2 linked regions of the Acidicapsa ligni genome follow. The protein of the gene in region 2 interacts with the protein of the main gene of each other region in a pairwise test. Links are inferred from orthologs where the notes say so. Each region holds a gene or a part of one and is shown on either strand. Other genes may lie near its edges.

Evidence for each region.
Region 1: the proteins of OHL19_RS17735 (region 2) and mrdA interact in binary tests that used the Escherichia coli proteins (3 or more experiments, as listed by UniProt). The link is inferred for Acidicapsa ligni from one-to-one orthologs.

Annotation. Positions count from the first base shown.
Region 1 is NZ_JAGSYG010000002.1:71,068-81,772, reverse strand. What follows is about bases 4,995-7,924. They hold mrdA (penicillin-binding protein 2), read right to left. Parts: upstream 7,606-7,924; coding sequence 5,383-7,605; downstream 4,995-5,382. Other genes in these bases: mreD (rod shape-determining protein MreD), read right to left, coding at 7,698-7,924; rodA (rod shape-determining protein RodA), read right to left, coding at 4,995-5,383. Also shown: OHL19_RS06765 (porin family protein), read right to left, coding at 1-320; OHL19_RS06760 (Rne/Rng family ribonuclease), read right to left, coding at 524-3,712; more of rodA, read right to left, coding at 4,268-4,994; more of mreD, read right to left, coding at 7,925-8,219; rod shape-determining protein MreC, read right to left, coding at 8,222-9,526; OHL19_RS06735 (rod shape-determining protein), read right to left, coding at 9,736-10,705. UniProt on the Escherichia coli protein: Catalyzes cross-linking of the peptidoglycan cell wall. Responsible for the determination of the rod shape of the cell. Is probably required for lateral peptidoglycan synthesis and maintenance of the correct diameter during lateral and centripetal growth.
Region 2 is NZ_JAGSYG010000005.1:202,536-213,378, forward strand. Bases 3,642-6,709 are described here. They hold OHL19_RS17735 (penicillin-binding protein 1A), read left to right. Parts: upstream 3,642-3,984; coding sequence 3,985-6,435; downstream 6,436-6,709. Other genes in these bases: OHL19_RS17730 (S41 family peptidase), read left to right, coding at 3,642-3,789; OHL19_RS17740 (DUF3863 domain-containing protein), read left to right, coding at 6,533-6,709. Outside these bases: OHL19_RS17710 (AsmA family protein), read left to right, coding at 1-388; OHL19_RS17715 (HAD-IA family hydrolase), read left to right, coding at 445-1,155; kdsB (3-deoxy-manno-octulosonate cytidylyltransferase), read right to left, coding at 1,169-1,906; more of OHL19_RS17730, read left to right, coding at 2,590-3,641; more of OHL19_RS17740, read left to right, coding at 6,710-7,948; OHL19_RS17745 (bifunctional riboflavin kinase/FAD synthetase), read right to left, coding at 8,345-9,337; OHL19_RS17750 (MBL fold metallo-hydrolase), read right to left, coding at 9,334-10,200; OHL19_RS17755 (DUF1844 domain-containing protein), read right to left, coding at 10,204-10,843. UniProt on the Escherichia coli protein: Cell wall formation. Synthesis of cross-linked peptidoglycan from the lipid intermediates.

The sequences.
Region 1 (10,705 bases), on a different replicon or contig from region 2:
TTGAATCCGCCGCCGGCCTCAAAAGCGATCCGGTTAGTCCAACTATGATCGTGATACCCATAGCTGACATCATGCCGCTCCGCCGCTCCATAAAGCGCAGGAGGAGCAGCCACGTATCCTTCCGTCGCTGCAGGGCTCAAACCATCTGTTGAACTGGAGAAGTTCGCGTGGGAAAAACCATCGCTGAAACCATCGTTGGAGGAGTGGGAAGATTCCGTCTGTGCCATCGCTGGAAATACGCTTACCGAGATAGCGCAAACAGTTGCGAATGCAAAGTAAAGGACGCGTCGCGCAGGCGACGCAGCTTTGTGAATGAACATACGTTGTGACCTCAAATGAGCTAAATTGCTTCCACCAGAGAGTCGTGCATCGCTCTCGTTGCAACATTAGACACATCTCTCTCAAAAAAGTTGCCCCTTGGCGATACGCATCGCAATCACTGCGAATCCATTCACGATTTCGTATTCAGCGCATGAAAAAGGGCTGAAGCTTTCGCCTCAGCCCGTCTCCATCTTTTTAAAAATTACCCTTGAATATCGAACTGCTCCGGATGCAGCGTTGCATCGCTCTTGATCAACACATTCTTGCCCGCGAGATCTTCAAGCTCCGTCAACCAGCGCGCATTGTTCGCCTTCAGTGCCTTCGCCGTCTCAGGATTGACGCGCAACAACACTTCGGTCTGGTCAAAATGCTTCCGCATCTTGCGCACTTCAATGTAGATTTCGTTGGCAACCGTCGCCGCGGACTTCACCATGCCGGTCGCCTGGCAAACAGGGCACGGCACACTGAGAGTTCGCTCTAGTGACTGCTTCACGCGCTTGCGCGTAATCGCCACCAGGCCAAAATCATTGAACTGCAATACCTTCGTCGGCGCACGATCCTGCTTCAGTGCCTCTTCGAGAGCAGCCATCACGCGAGTACGATTCTTGCGCTCATCCATATCGATAAAGTCGATCACGATGATGCCGCCAAGATCGCGCAGTCGAATCTGCCGCACAATCTCCGGAATCGAATCCAGGTTAGTCTTGAGAATCGTGTCCTCAAGCCGCGCCGTCTTGCCCACATATTTGCCGGTGTTGATATCGATTGCGACCAGCGCTTCCGTCTGGTTGATCACGATGGAACCACCGCTCTTCAGCCAAACCTTCGAGCGCAGCGCCTTCGAAATCTCATCCTGAATGCCGAAGTGCTCAAACAGCGGAATTTCCTTCGTGTACAGCTTCACACGCCGCACCAGGTCCGGCGAGAAGCGATTCAGGAAGCGAACAATCCGCTCGTAATCCGCCTCGGAATCAACCCATATGTGCGAGAAGTTATCGCTCACCTGGTCGCGCAGAATACGCTCGATCAGGTTGAGATCGTGATAGATCAACGCTGGCGACTTCGACGTATCCGCGCGTTGCTTGATGTCGTTCCAAAGATTGATCAGGAACCGCAGATCCGCGCGAAGCTCCTCTTCGGTCGCTCCCTCGGCAGCCGTGCGAACAATAAATCCGCCGGTCGCATCGCCCTTCTCACTCACCAGGATCCGCTTCAGCCGCTGACGCTCCTCATCCGAAGCAATCTTGCGGCTCACACCAATATGGCTGACCGTCGGCATGAACACCAGGAACCGCCCCGGCAGCGCAATATGGCTCGTGATCCGCGCGCCCTTCTTGGCGATTGGCTCTTTGGCAATTTGAACCAGGATCTCCTGCCCCGGCTTCAACAGATCGCTGATAATCGGCAGGTCCGAAGTCTGCGCCGAGCGCCGCGAAGGCCCGCGACGGCCATCGCCGCCCGAACCACCGGAGCTACCAGCTCCGCCCGGTCCGCGGCCACCGCGACGACCGCGGCCGCCACTCCTGTCCCCGCGATCCCGACCCGGTGCAGCCGCCGAACGGCCGCCTCCAACCGCAGGCGCACCCTCTTCCTCTGCATCCTCTTCGTCATCCGAATCGATCAGGATGCGATGATCCATGTGCGCTTCCTGCAACATCTCGCCCAATGCCCCTGAGCGAATCTGCTGCTGCAGCGTCTCTTCTTCCAGCTCTTCGAGATCGTGCTCTTCGCCGTGATGCGCCTTCAGCGGAGTGAACTCGTACTCCTCATCCTCGATAACTTCTTCTTCCACCAATCCCGCACCGGGAGCATACGCAGAAACCGCAGTCACCGTCTTCTGCACAGGCGCAGGAGGCTCAACTTCTTCCTCTTTCTTACGCGAACCAAAAAGATCCTTAAGCCGGAAGCCGCTCGGAGGCAACGGGTCTACATTGTGGCTCGCAGAGATGTCGCCATCATGACCTTCATGAGCATGCTCGCTTTCAGCCTCAGTAAACTGCTCAGCGGCATTCGCCTCTTCTTCCGCGCCAACTTCAGCTACCGCGTCTTCGTCCGAGAACTCAAGCTCTTCTTCTTCGAACTCTTCCTCATGCATTCCGCTCGGTATTCCGCTCGAAATTTCAGCCACCGGCAACGCATGAACTTCCTCAAACCCTTCAGCAGCCTCAACCACCGGCTCCGAAATCTCACCGGAATGATCCGCCAGGGCACTCACAGGTTCTGCAACACTGACAGGCTCTGCAGCGATTTCCGCCTCAGCCTTAACCGGAATGTTGACCGGAATATCGTGGCTAACCTTGACCTCCGGCTCAGCCCTGCGATGGCGGGCAATCGACTCGCCAGGCATCAGCCCCTTGCCGTCCCAGGCAATCTCATGCTCAATCAAGGTGGATGGCTTCGCCGCCGTCCGCTCCGGCAATGGATCGGAAGTATCCGGCGGAAGCTCGCTCAGAACCAACCGGCTCGGAGTAGGAACGATCGGTGCCGAGCCATATTTTCCCAGCGACTCACCCGGCAGCAGAAATGGCGTGGTAGCCGCCGAAGTCTGAACCGGCTCAGCCGACCTCTGCCTATGCCGCTCCGGAGCAGCCTCCCGAGAACTAACCGCTCGTGGCGCAGAAGCCGCAGCCTCAAACTCCAACCGAGGAGTCTCCGCTTCCTCTTCCTCATCCGCAACAATAAGCTCTTCCGTAGGTTCGCCGGCAGGCGCAACAGCACCGGCAGCCTGACCCGCCTCATCCCGTCCGCGTCCGCCGCGTCGTCGACGACGCCCGCGCAAACGGCGAGCACCCTGATCCTCGGCCTCATCCTGCTGAGCGGCAGCATCCGCAACCGACGCCGGAATCGCAAACTCATCCGCCTGCGCACCTGCCTGCGCAGTTGAAGACACAGCCGAAGTTACTGAAAATTGAGCAGCAGTCTGCCCCTCTGTCTCTACTGGAGTTGCCTGCCGTGGCTCTGCCAGCCGAGGCTCTCCGCGCCGTGGACGGCCATCCCGGCCACCGCGGCCCTCTCGCTCCCCACGCTGCTCCTCATTGCGAGGCGCGCGCTGTGCAGCCTGTGCCTGCTGTCCCTGTTGAGCCACAGGCGCTGCCATCTGCGGACGATGCGTGTCCCCGTTCGCCGCTGCTCTCTCTACCTCGTCCGTATCTTCCTGGTCTTCCATCTCCAGAAAGTCCGTGACATAGAGAAACGCATCGCGTTCCAGCCCTATATCCACAAACGCGGATTGCATGCCCGGAAGAACCCGGGTTACGCGGCCCTTGTAAACCGAGCCTGCGAGTGTATATTCATTTTCCCGCTCGTAGTAAATCTCTGCGAGCTGATCATCTTCCAATATCGCAAGCCGCGTTTCGTGCGGCGTGCTGGAGATACATATTTCCTTGGCCATGTTGCCTTTCCGTCCCGGAGCCTGAGCTCGTCGAGACCTGCGGCAAGGCCGAATGCAAGGGAGACACACGTACCAGGAGAGGAGAATAGGAAGGAAGCTGCTCGGGAAGGAATCCGGCTTTATATCCAGAATAAGATCCAATCGAGGACCCCATCTGTACCGGAGAAGAATCAGGCACGCCGCTCAACCCTGAAAAGGAAAAGCCTGCACACCCGGATTCATAGTACCCATGGCGAAAACGCCATTTACAGCAACTGCTTGAGCTCAGAGAGTTTGTGGCAAATGCCGTTAAGCCAGTAGCAACGCGACGAAACTGATTCTCCTGATCCGTGCCACCGTCGTTAATCGACAATGGAATCCCGGTTCCGGTGAGTTTCGTACTTAGGAAGCGCTGCACACGGTCTACCCGTCTCTGCGTGCTCATTCACCCAATCCTGCCGGGGCTGTTTGCAATCGAAACCTGCCGGCGAAGTGATTGATTCTTAACAACTACGAACTTTCAGCCCAATCTCCGGCTAAAAGTGAAAACCTTTGATACTACCTCTGTTGCCAGACCTAGTTCACAAAACGGCGCATACGGACATTCATAACCACACCCAGCGCCAGAAACGTGAACAACACCGAAGATCCGCCGTAACTCATTAACGGTAAAGGAATTCCGGTGACTGGCATAAAACCGATGACCATGCCAACGTTGACCGCAATTTGAAAGGTCAACACGGCGACAACTCCCATAACCAGGAGCGAGCCGGACATGTCTGCGGCCGTTTGAGCGTTCTGAATCAAACGCATCAATATCACGAAGTATAGCAGCAGAACAACAAACGCGCCCGTAAACCCATGCTCCTCACTAAAAGCAGCAAAAATGAAGTCCGCATGAGGAATCGGCAGAAAATCCCCCTGCGTCTGCGTCCCCTGTTCCGCTCCCTGGCCCCAGATTCCGCCCGAACCCACCGCAATCAGCGACTGCCGAATCTGGTATCCCGATCCCTTCGGGTCGTTATCCGGATTGATAAAACTCGTCAACCGCGCCTTCTGATACGGCTTGAGAATCTTGCCGCTCGACCAGACTCCGACAATCGCCACCAGCCCCACCGTACACAAAATCGCCGCCTGCTTCCAGTGAATGCCGCCCAGAAATAACCCAGCGAGCAAAATCGGCGTGTACGTCAAAGCCGTTCCCAAATCAGGCTGCGAAAGCACCAGCAGCATCGGAATGCCGACCAGCCCAATCGCTTTGAACACATCGCCCCACGTCAGCCGCTTTCCACCCAGATTGGCAAAGTAGTGCGCCACCAGCACAATCAGCACCAGCTTCACCCACTCCGACGGCTGAAAATGCATCGGCCCAATCTTGATCCACCGTCGAGCACCCAGCACCTTGCTGCCCACCAGTTTGACCGCCACCAGCGACAGCAGGCAAAATCCATACGCCCAATAAGCGACATCCAGCAGGCGGTGATAGTCGATCTTGGACATCACAAACATCACCACGATGCCCCCGCCAATCCAATACATCTGCTTGGTATGAAAGCCGGAGTACTTCGTATGCAGCGTGGCCGAGTAAATTTCAAAGACAGAAATGGTGCAAAGCGTCACCACCATCCCCAGCAGCGCCCAGTCAAAATCGCCAAGCCCGCCAAAACCCCTGGATCCTGTCGCACGCGGCATCAGTTAATCACTCTGCGAAAACGCGCAGCCAGCGCCCCTGCACCAGCAGACTCACCGGAACCCGCACCAGCCAGACCAGCCTTCATCGCATCCGCATTCACCGGCTCCATAGGATCCTTCGGCTCAATAGGATCCTTCGGCACCGGCCGAGGCCTGCTCGGAAAAGGCACCGAAGCCATCTTCGGAGACGAGTAAGGCGAACCCGTATCGATCAGAAAATGCCCACCACTCATCCCCGCAACCTGTAGCCCATCTGCCTGCTCATCGCCCTTGCCATTCGAATCAGCCTTTGAACCAGCTCGCGAACCAGCCCGATGCGCCTCCGGCTTAGGCGTCGACCAGACCGCCCCCATCTCCACCGGCGTCGATGGCTTATTCGCTTGCAACAGCAGATTTCCTTCCTGCCTGCGCTTCTTGTTCACATACGCCGTAATAATCTGTGCAGCCAGCTTCGCCGATCCCGATCCGAAATCGCCATGCTCCTGCAAAACCACCACAGCAATCTCCGGATTGCGTCGCGGAACCATCCCTACAAACCACGCATTCGGAGTACGCACGCCGCCTCGATTATGCGTATCGCCGCCGCCCACCACCTGCGCCGTGCCCGTCTTGCCCGCAAAATCGATCCCCTCAAGCCGCGAAGCCTGCGCCGTGTGATAAAGCCCCGGCTGAGTCGTCTGCGCCATGCCCTCGGTCACCGTCATCCACGTATCGGAGTTCAGCGAAACATCCTTCACTCCCGATCCCGAATACGTGTCCAGCACCGCCTGCTTGAACTGCGCCGGAAGCTGCTCGCTATTCACCACATGCGGCCGCACCAGGTGTCCATTCGAAGCAATACCGCTCAGCGCGCGCACCAACTGGATCGGCGTAACCGCGACCGCCCCCTGCCCAATGCCCACGGAAATGACCTCGCCCGCATACCATTTCTCGTGATAATTCTTCATCTTCCACTGTGTGGACGGCATCGTACCCGCCATCTCATTCGGCAGATCGACACCCGTCTTCGAGCCGATTCCCAGCGCAGTCGCGTACTTGGCAATCGTGTCGATCCCCAGCTTCGAGGCCAGATCGTAAAAGTACGTGTCGCAGGATTCCGGTATCGCCTCATGGATACTCAGCAAACCATGATGATGGTCGCATTTGAAGAAGTGTCCAAAAAATGTGCCGCCGCCCGCGCAATTAACCTTGAGATTCTGCGCAATCCCCTCCTGCAATCCAGCCACAGACATGATGATTTTGAAAGTAGACCCCGGGGCAAGTTGATCCTGAATAGCCTTGTTCATCAGCGGGTGATTCGGATCCGTAATCAGCTTGTTCCAATCCGACCGCCCAATACGCACCGCAAAAGCATTGGGGTCGTAGCTCGGATGCGAAACCAGCGCAAGAATCTCGCCATTGCGCGGATCCATCGCCACCACCGCACCATTGGCCGTGCCCAGCGCCAGCTCAGCAGCACGCTGAATATCGATATCGAGCGTCAGCTTCAGATCCTGACCCGGCGTAGCCAATTGAATTCCCTGCCGTCCAACCTCACGCCCGTGGCTGTCGACCACCACATCCATCGAGCCATCCTGCCCGCGCAGCAACTCGTCGTATGTCTGCTCTACGCCAGCTCGGCCCACCACATCGCCCGGTTCGTAATAGGCGTATTTCGGATCGTTGAGCATCTCCTCGCTCACCTCGCCGACATACCCGATCAAATGCGCCGCAAAGCCATCGCGCGGATACAGCCTTCGCTCCTCATCCACCGTCTCCAGCTCAGGAAGCTCATTCCGATGCGCCTCAATGAACGCTTGCTCATCCGGCGAAATATCCTGCTTGATCGGAATCGGCTGATACCCCGGAGCCAGCCGGAAGCGATGCAGCGTATTCCGCAACTGGTCCAGATCGAGATTCAGCCCCTTCGCGATCAACGGAAGATCGGCATCCAGATTGCGATTCTGTTCCCGAAGAAGAAAGCACGAGACCGAAGGATAGTTATCCACCAGCAGGCGGCCTTCGCGATCGAGCAATTTGCCCCGAGCCGCCATCACCGGAACTTTGCGAATGCGGTTCTGCTCCGCCAGCACCCGCCAGTTATCGCCGCCCAACACCTGCAACCGCCACAAACCGCCAACCAGCACCAGCATCATGAGCAAAATGCCGTACTGCACCACCGTCAACTTCAGCGGCTGCAGCTTCTCATCTCGATTCACGCGATCGATCTTATCGAAAGCCATAATTCGCCCGTATCCCGTCTATAAAAACATAGCGCCAATTCAGATTCGCCCAGCCTTACTCAAACAGACTCACACCAGATTCACTGCGTCGCCTAATCCCTGGCCTGCGTACGATCCAGCAACGGAAACACCGCCAGCCCAATCACCGCATTGCCCACAGCCTTCAGAACCTGGTCCAGCCAGTTCCACTCCAAACCCAATCCCAGCAGCACCCTGGTAATAAAGACCACCACCGCGCTGGAAAGTAATGCCAGCAAAAAATTCAACACCATCCGGATCGCATTGTTTTCCACCACAATGCGAACCCCTATCGAAGCAGCAAGAAATCCGCAGATCGTATTCGCAATCCCATGAATACCGATAGCTCCCTGCGTCAGCCCATCCTGCGCCATACCCAGCACAGCCCCAAGCAACGATCCATGAATCGGACTACGCCTGTTCAACGCAAAGTAGATCGTCACCAGTAACGGCAAATCGAAGTACGAATAATTCCGAAGTACCCGCGGCAGCCACGCCTGCAATACCAGCGCAGCAAGCGGCACCAGCACATAAATATAGATGGGATAACTGCGAGTCTCCAGATCGCGTCGGTAATCGGGTGTCAGAACCTGCATCGCTACTGATCCCCTCCCTGCGTTCCCGGCTTCGGTGTAACAGGCTTCGGCGTGACAGGTTTAGAAGTCGCAGGCTTGGTCGTAACAGGCTTAGACGTAACCGGCTTCGTCAACGTCTCATCCCCATCCGCAGCATCGCCGCTTCCCGTTGCAGGCGCTCCAGCACCGGTAGACCCCGGCGAAAATCGATCCGCATGCGCAGCAGGCAGTGGTTTCGGCGTTGGCGGAGGCACAGGAACACCCGAATCCGGCTGCCCATTCGCCCCCTGCTTCGCAGCATTCGGATCAACCGGAGCATTGGGATCAGTCAAACTCGGCAACCGCTCCGACATCTCCAGCGCAGCCTTTTTCCTCTCCGCATCCGCCGCCGCTTCCGCACCCTTCAACTCTTCGCTGGTCTTCAAATCCGCCATCTGCTGCGGAGACAGGTGCGCATCCAGCGCCGTAATCACCAGCACCTCATCCAGGTGCTGCAAATTTGCCGACGACTTGATAATCACATTGATAAATGATCCCCGGTCCGGATCGCGCGCCACTCGCTCCACTACGCCCACCGGAAGACCGCGCGGAAAAATCTGATCCCCACCCGCCGTCAGCACCTTCTCGCCCGGCTGAATCCTCTGATCGGCAAGAATATTAACCACCTGAGGCTGCCCCGCCGCATTCCCACGCAGAATTCCCCGAATACGCGTCGTCTCCAGAATCACCCCAGCCCCGCTGGTCTGATCGTTGATCAACAGCACCTGCGCCGAGTGTTGAAACACATCGCGCACCTTGCCCACAATCCCATCCGGAGTAATCACCGCCATATCCGGCTTCAGCCCATCCAGCGAGCCCTTATCCAGCACAATCACGCGCGACACAAGGCTGCCGCTCGTCCCAATCACCTGCGCCGGAACCGTCTGATAAATATAGCTTTGGCTAAAACCAAGCAATCCCTGTAGCCGCTGTCCCTGCCGCGCATCCTCGATCAGCGAAGCCTGCTCCAGCCGTAGCCGGTCGATCGTCTCCTGCAACTGTTTATTCTCTTCACGCGTATGGCGCAGGTCGAGATAGTTTCCCCAAAGCCCACTCGCGCCCGAGCTCGTCCCATGAATCGCCCGCTCAAACGGAGTCACCAATCCCGACGCCCAAAGCCGGATCAGGCGCACACCGCTCCCATCGCGATTCTCATGCGAATTCGCCGCCATTGCACTGCCCGCAATCGGAGCAGGTTTGCGCACCTGCACCGCCAGCCCGATCACCTGCAGCAGAAGAGCCGCCAGCAGCACGATCAGGTTGCGATAGCGGCTGAAAAAGGATTCCATGATGACTCAAGAATGGAGGATTGAACCAAGGACAAACTGTCCTCAATTGCATAACAGAAGATCACGATTTACAGCGATTGCCTTCAAAAGCAAATAAACTCATCGAGCACCCGAATCAATCTGAATACGGGCTATCTCAATAAGGCCACGCTCGTTCAGGCTAACGGGTGAACCGGCCACAGCCCGTTCACCCGCCCAGCCAGTCAGGATTAGTCGATCTTGATCTTGCGCAGCAGGCGGAAATCGGACAACATCTTCCCCGTCCCCAGCACCACAGACGCCAGCGGATCATCCGCTACCGAAACCGGCAAGCCCGTTTCTTCGCGAATGCGCTTGTCGAGATTCTTGATCAACGCACCGCCGCCCGTCAGCACAATACCGCGATCTGAAATATCCGCGGAAAGCTCCGGTGGCGTCCGCTCCAGTGCCACGCGAATCGCATTGATAATCACCGCAATGCACTCCGCCAGCGACTCGCGAATCTCGCTGTCGTTGATGGTGATCGTCTTAGGCACGCCCTCAATCAGGTTGCGCCCCTTGATCTCCATCGTCAGCGGCTTGTCCAGCACATAAGCCGACCCCAGTTCGATCTTGATCTGCTCCGCCGTACGCTCACCGATCAGCAGGTTGTACTTGCGTTTCAGATAGTTGGTGATCGCCTCGTCCATCTGGTTCCCGGCCATGCGAACCGACCGCGAATACACAATGCCCGAAAGCGAAATCACCGCGATATCACTGGTTCCGCCGCCGATATCGACCACCATGTTGCCGTAAGCCTCGGTAATCGGCAATCCCGCACCGATTGCCGCAACCATCGCCTGCTCTACCAGGTAGACTTCGCTGGCCTTGGCGCGGTACGCCGAATCCTCAACCGCACGCTTTTCCACCTGCGTAATCTCTGAAGGCACACCGATCACAATTCGCGGATGCACCAGCATCTTGCGGTTGTGCGCCTTCTGGATGAAGTAATTCAGCATCTTCTCGGTGACTTTGAAGTCCGCGATGACGCCGTCTTTCATCGGTTTGATAGCCACGATATTGCCCGGCGTCCTGCCGAGCATGTCCTTGGCCTCTTTGCCCACGGCTTCTACTTCGCCGGTATTTTTGTTAATGGCGACAATCGATGGCTCATTGACCACGATTCCTTTACCCGCCGCAAAAACGAGGGTGTTAGCTGTG
Region 2 (10,843 bases):
CAGGGTGAACCCGGCAGCGCTCGGCGCATTCTTCGCCAACCACTGGGCAGGCGGAGCGATCGAAGGCAGCTCCAAACTCGAGTTCTCGGGACTCACCGACAAGGATATTTCCGCCTCCGCAAAGGGCACTGCACAGTTCCAGTGGAAGTCAGGCACACTCACCCCAGGGCCGGCAGCCCAGCCTCTGCACTTCGATGATTGGACCGGCGAGCTCAAGATCGCAGACGGCAAAGCGCAGCTTGAAAAGAACGAATTGCTGTCCGCCCATCGCAGCAGCACCGTGACAGGATCGTTCCCAATCACCGGCCCCGTCGTCGGTTCAATCACTGGCCCCGTCAAACTGACCGTGACCCCATCCTCAGCCCCCGCAAAGAAACACGCACGCTGAAGGCAATTAAGATTCCTGTCAGGATCCGCAGAAATCTCTCCCATTACAATCAATCCATGACGAAATCTTCTCCGGCCACTTCTGCCCCAGCAGCCACCACTCCCGTAACAGTCCGTTGCAAAGGTGTGCTCTTCGATATGGACGGAATCCTGATCTCGTCGATTGGCTCAGTCGAGCGTAGCTGGACCATCTGGGCCATCTCCCGCAACATATCTCCAGAGCTCGCCATCCATACCGCGCACGGATGCCGCGCCATCGAGACCATTCGCAAGCTCCGCCCCGATCTTGATGATGAGGCCGAGCTGAAATACATAGAAGATATCGAAGTAGCTGATAAAGAAGGTCTTGCCGTCCTTCCCGGAGTCGTGGACCTGCTCGCGGCATTGCCCTTGGCGCGCTGGACCGTAGTCACCTCGGCAACTGAGCGTCTGGCCAGAATTCGCATGGAGGAGGGTGGGCTCACCGTACCCGAGCGAATCATCACCGCCGATTCCGTCACTGTAGGCAAGCCCCATCCGGAGCCTTACCTGCGCGGAGCCGAAATTCTCGGGCTACCCGCCTCCGACTGCGTTGTCTTTGAAGATTCCGCTTCCGGTACCAAAGCTGGCCGAGCCGCCGGTTGCACCGTGATTGGCACAACCTTCTCGCACTCGATTGCCGAACTCAGTGCAGCCCATTTTCTCGTCAACGATCTCACCGCGATCCGAGTAGAAGTCCTGCCCGGCGACGAAGGACTGGCGCTTCACTTCACGCCTCTAGCCGTCTAGCGACACAATTTGCTTAGCGTGATCGTCCCAGCAGGATAACCTCAACCCGCTGCAAATCCTCTTCGACATCCACGCCAATTGTGTCTCCAGCAGCCTCGGCAACGTAAATGCTGATGCCGTTTTCCAGCAGCCGCAGTTGCTCCAGCCGCTCAATCTGCTCCAGCGGAGAAGGCGCCAGCGCTGCGAACTGCTCCAGGGCCGCCTTCCGATAGGCATACAGCCCCAGGTGCTTGCGATAACCGGTAAAACCGGTCCGATCCCGGTCGAAAGGAATCGTCGAGCGAGAGAAATACAGTGCTCGTTCATCCGCCGCGCTTACCACCTTCACAGCATTGGGATTGGCAATGTCCTCCACCGGGCAGGGAACGCAGATTGTGCTCACCTGCACCTCTGGCCGCGAAAACAGCCCCAGTAAAGGTGCAAAATGCTCCGGTGTGAGCAACGGCTCATCGCCCTGGATGTTGACGTAGATCTCCGCCTCAATCTGTCGCGAAACCTCGTAGACCCGATCGCTTCCGCTGGCGCACTCCGGCGAAGTCATCGCCACCGGAATCTCCCGCTCGCGACAGGCCTCAGCCACCTCATCGGAATCTGTGGCTACCACCACTTCGTCCATCAGCCCGCTATCGGCCGCCGCACGCCAAACCCATTCCACCATCGGCTTACCGGCAATCGACCTTAGCACCTTACGCGACAAACGCGTAGAACCCAACCGCGCCGGAATTACCCCAACAATCCTGTTTTCACCCATAGGCCACAAGTGTAAATGGCGCGTCGGCGGAGTTTTACGCAGGCCGCACCCATCAAAACTGGCACCCCCAAAAACGAGCAAGTTTGACCTGCATTCCGCCCACCCGTATCATCGTAGAGGCGCACCTCTGCGTCCTATACCTAGATACCACTCCGGCGGAGTAGCTCAGATGGTTAGAGCGATGGATTCATAACCCATAGGTCGGCAGTTCGATCCTGCCCTCCGCCACCAAGACCCTCAATACGTCCTATTACCCCTCGATTAATTGGTATCCTGCTGATTCTAAAGAGAATCAAATTGTGAAATACGCGTTACGAATTACCAAACGTTGGAACGACGGATTAGGAAACCGTAGGTCTATAATTCGAAAGTTAGCTCCTTTCCTTCACCATCAGACCCTCAAAACGCCTGATTGCCTGCATGAGTTCATTGGCAACTATCTGACTCTAAAGGGAATCCATTTTGAAAACACGCGTTACTGGTGAACCAGGTGATTGACCTATGGGTTATGAATCCATAGGTCGGCAGTTCGATCGGCCAAAACCCAACACAAAAACAAGAATTCCCCCGCATAGAGCCTCACTCACACGCTTTGCGGTATCATTCGTCTATTAGAGAAGTGAATTTTCGCGCCTGGAATCCAGGTCAAAGGATCAGGCCCGGAATTCTAGTTCGGGGTGGTAATGAATCGTTTCTTCCAGCGTTCTGTTTTCGTGCTTTCACTGGGCATACTTGTGGCCCTCATCGCAGGCGAGTTTGGACTGCGTGCCGTACGTGCCGGCTCCTATGAGGACGGCGCCTACAAGCAGATGAACGTCTACTCCGAAGTTCTAAAAAAGATTCAGACCGACTATGTCACCGATCCCAATGTAGGCGACGTAACCACCGGCGCCCTGCATGGACTGCTTGAGACCCTGGACGCGGATTCCAGCTATCTCACTCCAGCCGAGTACAAAATCTACAAAGACCGTCCTTCAGGCGGCGATGCCCAGGTCGGCCTCGAAGTCTCCAAGCGCTACGGCTATGCCGTCGTTGTCAGCGTACTGCCCGGTTCCTCCGCAGATAAGGAACACTTCACCGATGGCGACGTGATCGAATCCATCGGCGACCAGTCCACCCGCGAAATCTCCCTGGCTATGATCCGCCTCATGCTTGAGGGCAAGCCCGGCAGCGAGATCACCGTATCCGTGATTCGCCCCCGCAAATCGGATCCGGACAAGGTCACACTGACGCGTGGACCCGAGTCGGTTCCCGCCCTGGCAGAGCAGCAGTATGACAACTCCACAATCCTGTATCTGAAGCCAATCGTGCTCACTGCCAGCCGCGTAGACGCAATCGCCGCCGCTCTGAAGACGATGTCCAAGAACGGCAATAAGAAAGTGCTGCTGGATCTGCGCGACGTGAGCGAAGGCAGCGAAGACCAGGGACTCCGCCTGGCCAACCTCTTCCTCAAGCAGGGAACACTCGCCAGCCTCGGCGGCCAGAAATATCCCACCCAGACCTTCACCGCAGACGCTTCGCACTTCGTCACCGATGCCCCGCTCGCCGTACTTATCAATCGTGGAACAGCCGGCGCTGCCGAACTGGCCGCCGCCGCCCTGGCCGACAACAAGCGCGCTGATACGGTCGGCGAACGCACCTTCGGCGAAGGCTCTGTTCAGAAAACGATTGAGCTTCCCGATGGCGCCGCCCTGCTGCTGACAGTCGCCACCTACTCCACCCCCGGCGGGAAAAAAATCATGGAAGAAGCCGTGACCCCCGGTACGCTCGTAGGCCCCACTCCCGAACAGGAAGCCGAAGCGGACGAAGACGATACAGCTCCATCCAAAACCGATGCTCCTCTGAACAAAGCTCTGGACATGCTCAAGGCCAAAGCCTCCTGAGCTAAAGCTTTCTGATCAAAGTCTCCCGATAGGTGGCGTGTTTTCGGCAACGAAATCGCTCTTGCCAGCATAGATACGCCACCCAAAAGCCAAACCAAAAGCTGCCCGGCCCATGTTACGCTCGGGCTGAGGCATTAGAATTTGGCTTTCACACCTCCCCAGCCTCCGGTGCGACGCGGATTCCGTCCTCCACGGTTGTCCTCCGACAAATCGCCATCGGAAAAGTATTTATCGAACGCCCCCCTGCGGCACACGCGTAAGCTGGTCGGGCGATATACCCTTGCCATCCTTTTTTCCCTGGCTGCAATCACCGGCTCCCTCGCTGGACTCATGCTGGTCTACTCCGTCGATCTACCCCAGATTCATGATCTGGAGCGCTACCGGCCCTCGACCACCACGGAGCTCCTCGATCAAAAAGGCCGTCCATTCGGCTCCTTCGCGCTCGAACAGAGAGTCATCGTCAACTACGACGACTTCTCTCCCGTCCTTCGCCAGGCCGTTATCTCTATTGAAGACAAGAACTTCGAGTCGCACTGGGGCATCAATGTCTTTCGCGTGGCCGGAGCTCTCTGGCACGATATCACCAGTCACGGCCGTGCCCAGGGAGCATCGACCCTGACCATGCAGCTTGCCCGCAATCTCTTCCTTTCCTCCGAGCGCACCACCGCCCGTAAGGTTCAGGAAGCCTATCTTTCCATCCAGATTGAGCGCTCCTTCACCAAGGAGCAGATCTTTACTCTCTACGGCAACCAGATCTACCTCGGCCACGGCATGTACGGCTTCGAGGCTGCTTCCGAGTTCTACTTCTCCAAACACGCCAGCCAGTTGAACTTGCCCGAAGCGGCCCTCCTTGCTGGATTGCCCAAAGGTCCCGTCGCCTATTCGCCTCTGTTTAATCCAGAGAAGGCCCTGCGCCGCAGAAACCTCGTCCTCACTGAAATGGAGAACGACAAAGCCATCACCAAACAGCAGGCCGAGGCCGCTCGTGAACTTCCGCTGGGTCTGCACGTCCAGCAGCCGGAGATGTCCGTCGCTCCCTGGTTCGTCGAAGAAGTCCGCCGCGAACTCGAAAAGCAGTTCGGCACCGACGAAGTCCACGAAGCAGGACTGCGCGTCCAGACCACCCTCGATCTCGATCTGCAAACCGTTGCGAACCACGCTGTCGCCGACGGTGTGGCCACCTACGAACATCGCCGCGGCTGGAAGGGCGCATCGCAGAATGTCCTCGCCCAGGGCACCGCGCTTGAAGATTACAAGCATCCCGATTGGGCCATGCGTATCCAGGCGGGCGATTACACCCATGCTCTCGTGACCTCTGCTCTGCCGCTCGAAATTCGCGCCCGGATCGGAAATCTTCCGATCGTCATGACTCCGGAAGATTGGAAGTGGACCGGCCAGGCTCACGGCGACGATCTGGTCAAACCTGGGGACGTCATCTACGTGCAACTCGGCTCAGGAATGGAAGGCACGGCGCACAAAGCCGTCCTTGAGCAGGATTCAGGCGCGCAGGGCTCTCTCATGGCCATCGACAATACCTCCGGCGATGTCCTGGCCATGGTTGGTGGGCGCGACTACGCTCTCTCCCAGTTCAATCGAGCCACTCAGTCCGAACGTCAGACCGGCTCCAGTTTCAAGCCCTACGTCTATACCACCGCTGTCGAGGCCGGAGTCAAACCTGAGGACATCGTCGTCGATGGCCCGGTCAGTTTTGGCAGCTACACTCCGCACAATTACGAGAACGACTACAAAGGCGCCATGACCGTTCTGAATGCCTTTGCGGAGTCGCGCAACATCCCCGCTCTCAAACTCGCCGCTCGCGTTGGCATTCGCAAAGTTATCGAAACCGCCCACCGCTTCGGCGTCACCAGCAATATCCCCGCTTACCTGCCCGTCGCTCTCGGCGCAGTTGAAATCACGCTGCAGGAGCAGGTCGCGGCGTACGCGGTCTTCCCCAACGACGGTATCCGCGTCACTCCGCGCCTGCTGCGCAAAGTCTCCAATGCCGACGGCATCACCCTGTGGGAGCAGCCGCCTGCCGTAAGCGAAGTCACCAGCCAGCAGACCGCACGAACCATGATGCAGTTGCTACAGGCAGTCACACGCATGGGAACCGGCGCAGCCGCATCCAAACTCAACCATCCGTTAGGCGGCAAAACCGGCACCACCAGCGACTACACCGACGCATGGTTTATGGGATTTTCGCCGTCGGTTACCTGCGGAGTATGGGTAGGCTTTGACAGTCGCCAGTCACTTGGAGAGAAAGAAACGGGCGCCAAGGCCGCGCTGCCTATCTGGATGACCTTCATGCAAGCCGCGATCAAAGGCAAGGACGACGAACATTTCCCCGGCTACGTGGCTGCAGCAGCCAGGCCTGCTGCCGTGCCCGAATCCGTCAAACCGGCTGCAAAACCATTGCTGAATCCATCCGTGAAGACATTGCCGGGCACAGCCGCCAAGCCGCAAACACTTCATCCAACCGCGGTAACTGCGCCGTTAGCGGGTCAGAAGCCACTGCATCCTCTCGTTCCTGGCACCATTTCGTCGCAGCCTGCCAGACCGCTGGCAAAACCACCGGTTTCAGTCCCGCAACCGGCTACGGCAAACCCTGCGAAGCCACAGCCTAAGCCAGCTCTGCCGCAATACTAACTTTCGCAATACTAACTTTCGTAGTACTAGACTTCGCAATACTGGCCTTGCCGTAGTGCTAAGAACACTCCCCTCACTCAACAGGAGAAAGCCACTCATGAATCGACGAACACTCCTTGCCGCGTCTGCGTTTACCGGAGCGCGCCTGGCTGCCGGCTCGCCGCACCTGAATATGCTGGGCCGATTTCTTGCGCCGGCACCGCAGCCAGTGTCTCTTTTCGGCAATCGATTTGTGACTCTTTGCATCATGATTCGCACTACTCCGTGGGAGGTCTCACGGGATGTAAAGCTGCATCCGCGGGATGAATCGACCTGGCACACGCTTGACGGCGTGCGGTCTATGCGCGAGGCATTTTCCCGCTCCAATCCGGATGGCCGCCTGACCTGGGGATTTACTCTCAATGCGCTCGAAGACAAGCGCGACAACTATCGCCAGATTCGCGATTATGTCGTCGAGTGCCAGAAGAAATACGGGGACGAAGTGTCCTACTTCCCGGGGTATTTCCCGGCCATGTATTTGCCTCGCGCACGCGTGAACCGCGAGATGTCCGAGGCCATCCAGATCATTACCGACTTTGTCGGAGATGGATATCGTCCCCAGGCAATCATGGGCGGTTTTCTCTCGGCAGACAGCCTGCAATATCTGGCTGAAAAAGAGCATATCCACGCGGCTCATGCGGTGATCTGGAGTCAGCAGGCTATCGACGGAGGCGGTGCGGATGGATCGCCTTCGTATCCGTTCTATCCCTCGACGGAGCACTTCTGCAAGCCCGCGCAAGGGGCAGCGGACTTTATCGACTGCGTCAACCTGGATGGCTGGACCATGGACTTCATCTGTGCCCGGCGAAGTGGGGCGCTAGGCCACGAGATTACCGGCTACAACAGCCGACGCGGCGTGGGCCCGATCGAAACCTACGTTGGCTGGGGGTTGGATCTTGGCCATCGAGAGGTCATGCACACCGAGTCGATCCACTTTGACGAGGGCTTCAAGAGAAACAACTTCGGCTGGGTGACGAATATCTGGGAAGCGCAAATGGTGCATGAGTTCGGCAAGGAGCTGGTGTGTTCGGCCCTGGATATGTGGGTCACGGATACGAAGAAGCGCTGGCCGGACACGCATTTCGTGACCTTTGGAGAATACGGAGCTATCTGGCGTAACCAGTTCAAAACGAATCAGGACTGGCACTACAGCTTTCTCGAACGCGGGTCGGGACTGGGTGACTCCTACAACAATCTTGAGATTGAGTGGTTCATGAATAAGAACTTCCGCCTGGCGCTTCAGCGGGACTGGCAGTTCGATACGCCTCGGCAGGTCATCGACTTTACGCGCTACGATCTGCCTGCCCACGAACCTGCCGATCCTGATCCGCAGCATCCGGCCAAGGACTGGAGTTTGATGAACCGGATCAATCAGAAAGATCTTCGTCCCCAGGATCATCCGAGGCCGCTTAGTGAATTGGCGACTGCGGATCGGGAGTTTATTTATGAGTCTTTGCCTGGGTTGAAGGCTTGAGGGTGGGGGGGGCTATGTAGATTTTTGCTGGGGTGGGTTGGGGTCGGAGAGATAGGGGGATTTTTGGGGATGATGGATGGGACGGTAACGGCGGGGGCAAGGGCAGAAGCAGATTCCCTTCGGGAATGACGGGCAGAACTGCAAGGGCCAAAACGACTGCAAGGGCAACGGCAAAGGCAACTGCAAAGGAAGAAGCAGATTCCCTTCGGGAATGACGGGCAGAACTGCAAGGGCCAAAACGACTGCAAGGGCAACGGCAAAGGCAACTGCAAAGGAAGAAGCAGATTCCCTTCGGGAATGACAGACAGAACTGCAACGGCAACAGCAAGGGTTTAGGGCTTTGTTTTTAGTATGCGGGGGTTGGGGGTATTTTTCTGCAGATTGTTTGGGTGGTTTTTAGTGTTGGGTTTTTGATAGATGGAAATATCGTTTGGCTCTGCTGACGTCTTTCATGATTTGCGCTTTCAGGGCTTCGGGGGAGGGCCATGTTATTTCTGGTCGCAGGCGGAGTAAGAACTCCAGTTGGAGTGGTGTGTCGTCGCTCAAGTCGATCGGTTCAAAGTCCAGAATGTAGGATTCGACGGCAAATGAGGGCTCTCCAAAGGTAGGTCGATTTCCGATGTTTGAAACTGCCTGGAAACAGCGTGTCCCGACTGTGAGCTGCGTGATATAGACCCCAAATGCAGGCAGCAGGCCGGAATAGGCGGCCAGGTTCACGGTGGGCACGAGTAGTTTTGTACCGATGCCACGTCCTTTTGCTGGAGTGGATCGCACTGCAAATGGCCGGCCCAGCATCCAGCGGGCGCGCTTCATATCTCCGGCAATCAGAGCCTGCCGAATCGCGGAACTGGAAACCTCCAGCCCGTGAATCTCTACGGCTGCATGAACTGTGACTTTGAATCCAAACTGCCGACCGAACTCGGCCAGCTCGGCGACCCCGGCTTCTGCGCGATGTCCAAAGCGAAAATTTGCCCCCTCGTGTATCGAGACGATGCCCAGCTTGTCGACGAGGATCTCTTTCACGCAGGCTTGCGCGCTGAGGCAGGCCAGCGAATCGTCGAAGGGCAGGACCAATACTGCGTCCACCCCGGTCTGAGCCAGCAGACGCAGGCGCTCAGGAATCAGGGTGAGCAGGCCGGGAGCCTGCTCGGGCCGCAAGAACTGTTCCGGATGGGGATCAAAGGTGATTGCGATGGCTTTTGCGCCAGTCTGCCGAGCCTCTGCGGTAATCGCTGCCAGGATCTGCTGATGCCCGAGGTGGACGCCATCGAAGTTGCCGATCACGGCTACGGAGGGTCCAAACCCGGCTGGAATCTCGGCCACGGAGCGAAAAACTATCAGATTGTTTAAATCTGTCACGCTCAAATCTGTCACTTTGAAATCTGTCACGCCAGCACCACCGGTAGAGTCAGCCCGTCATAAGCCATTGCGATTCCTTTGGGTAGTCGAGCATTGGTCTCTTCATGCCCCAGGTCGTGTGAAATGTGGGTTAACCAGGTCTGCTGCGCGCCGATCCGCTTTGCCCAGCGTACTGCCTGATCTACGGTGGCGTGGCTGGGGTGGGGTGCGTGTCGGAGCGCGGAGACGACCAGGACATCCAACCCTTGCAGCAGGGCAAAGCTGGCCTCCGGAATTGTGCTCACGTCGGTCAGGTAGGCAACATTGCCGAAGCGATACCCTGTGATGGGCAGTTCGCCATGCAGGACCGGAACTGGAATAAATCGAACCTCATGTACCTGTGCGCCGTCCGATACATTTTTCAACTCCACTCGCGCCTTGTTAGCGTATTTCGAGTCGGGAGAGAAGGTGTAGTCGTAGATATGTTCCAAAACCCGTTGCGTCTCGGGAGTTACGTAAAGCGGAATCGGCCCCGATTCGCGATAGGTGGCGAAGCTCAGGGGCCGCAGATCGTCCATGCCGAGAATGTGGTCGGCGTGCGAATGCGTATAGAAAACGGCATCCACGCGCTTGATTCCGGCGTTCAGGGCCTGTGTGCGAAAGTCCGGCCCAGTGTCGATGAGCACCACGCGTTCGCAGGGGGATTGGTGGGCGGGCGGGAAGGGAAGCAGACCTTTACCGACGCGCGGCTTCTTTGGCGCACTCGCATTGTCGGCGCAGGCCCATCGCAACAGGATGGAGGGCCGCAACCGTTTGTCGTGCGGGTCGGTGGAGGTGCAGACGTCGCACCCGCAGCCCAGCGACGGCACTCCCATGGAAGTGCCGGTACCCAGAAATGTGAGCGTTCCGTGCATTGACTAGCGTTTTGCTCCACCGGGTGGTGGGGGCATGGGCGGCTGTGCCGAGATCATCCGCGTCAGCTCCAGGAAGGTCATGCGCAATTCAAAAAGCACGGTGTCGAGGGTGCGCTGTTCCTGGGCGGAGAGATTGCCTGCTGTTTTGTCGAGCACGACGTCGAGCAGATCAATCGTCTGCCGAGCGCCGAGAATGTCGATGCGAGGCCGCTGTCCTTCCGGGGTTCCTGCGCCCATCTGCATCATGGCCGAGAGGTAGAGCTGCTGGACGAGGTGTTCGAAACCGATGTTTTCAGGAGCGGGAGCGCCGGGATTCTGCGCGCGTACGAGATCGTTCAAGCGCTCTGCGGCCTGGTCGTAAGCTACTTTCTGAAAGCGCGACTCCTCTGCCGTTGGTACGGGGGGAAGATCGGCGTCGACATCCTCGACATTGTCGGTATTGTCGATCTCTTCAATGGCTTCGTCTGCCACGGCGATCGGGGTCTGCTGGGGAAGGGGCTCAACCAGCGTCAGGCGCGGGCCGTTGGAGGCGGCTGGTTTGGTTGCGGGTTCCGGAACAGCGGCGACGGGGGTGGTTTCTTCGGAATTAACAGGCTCGGATGCTTCTTCATCGCCACGGAATTTGCGGCGGTCGACAACGGTG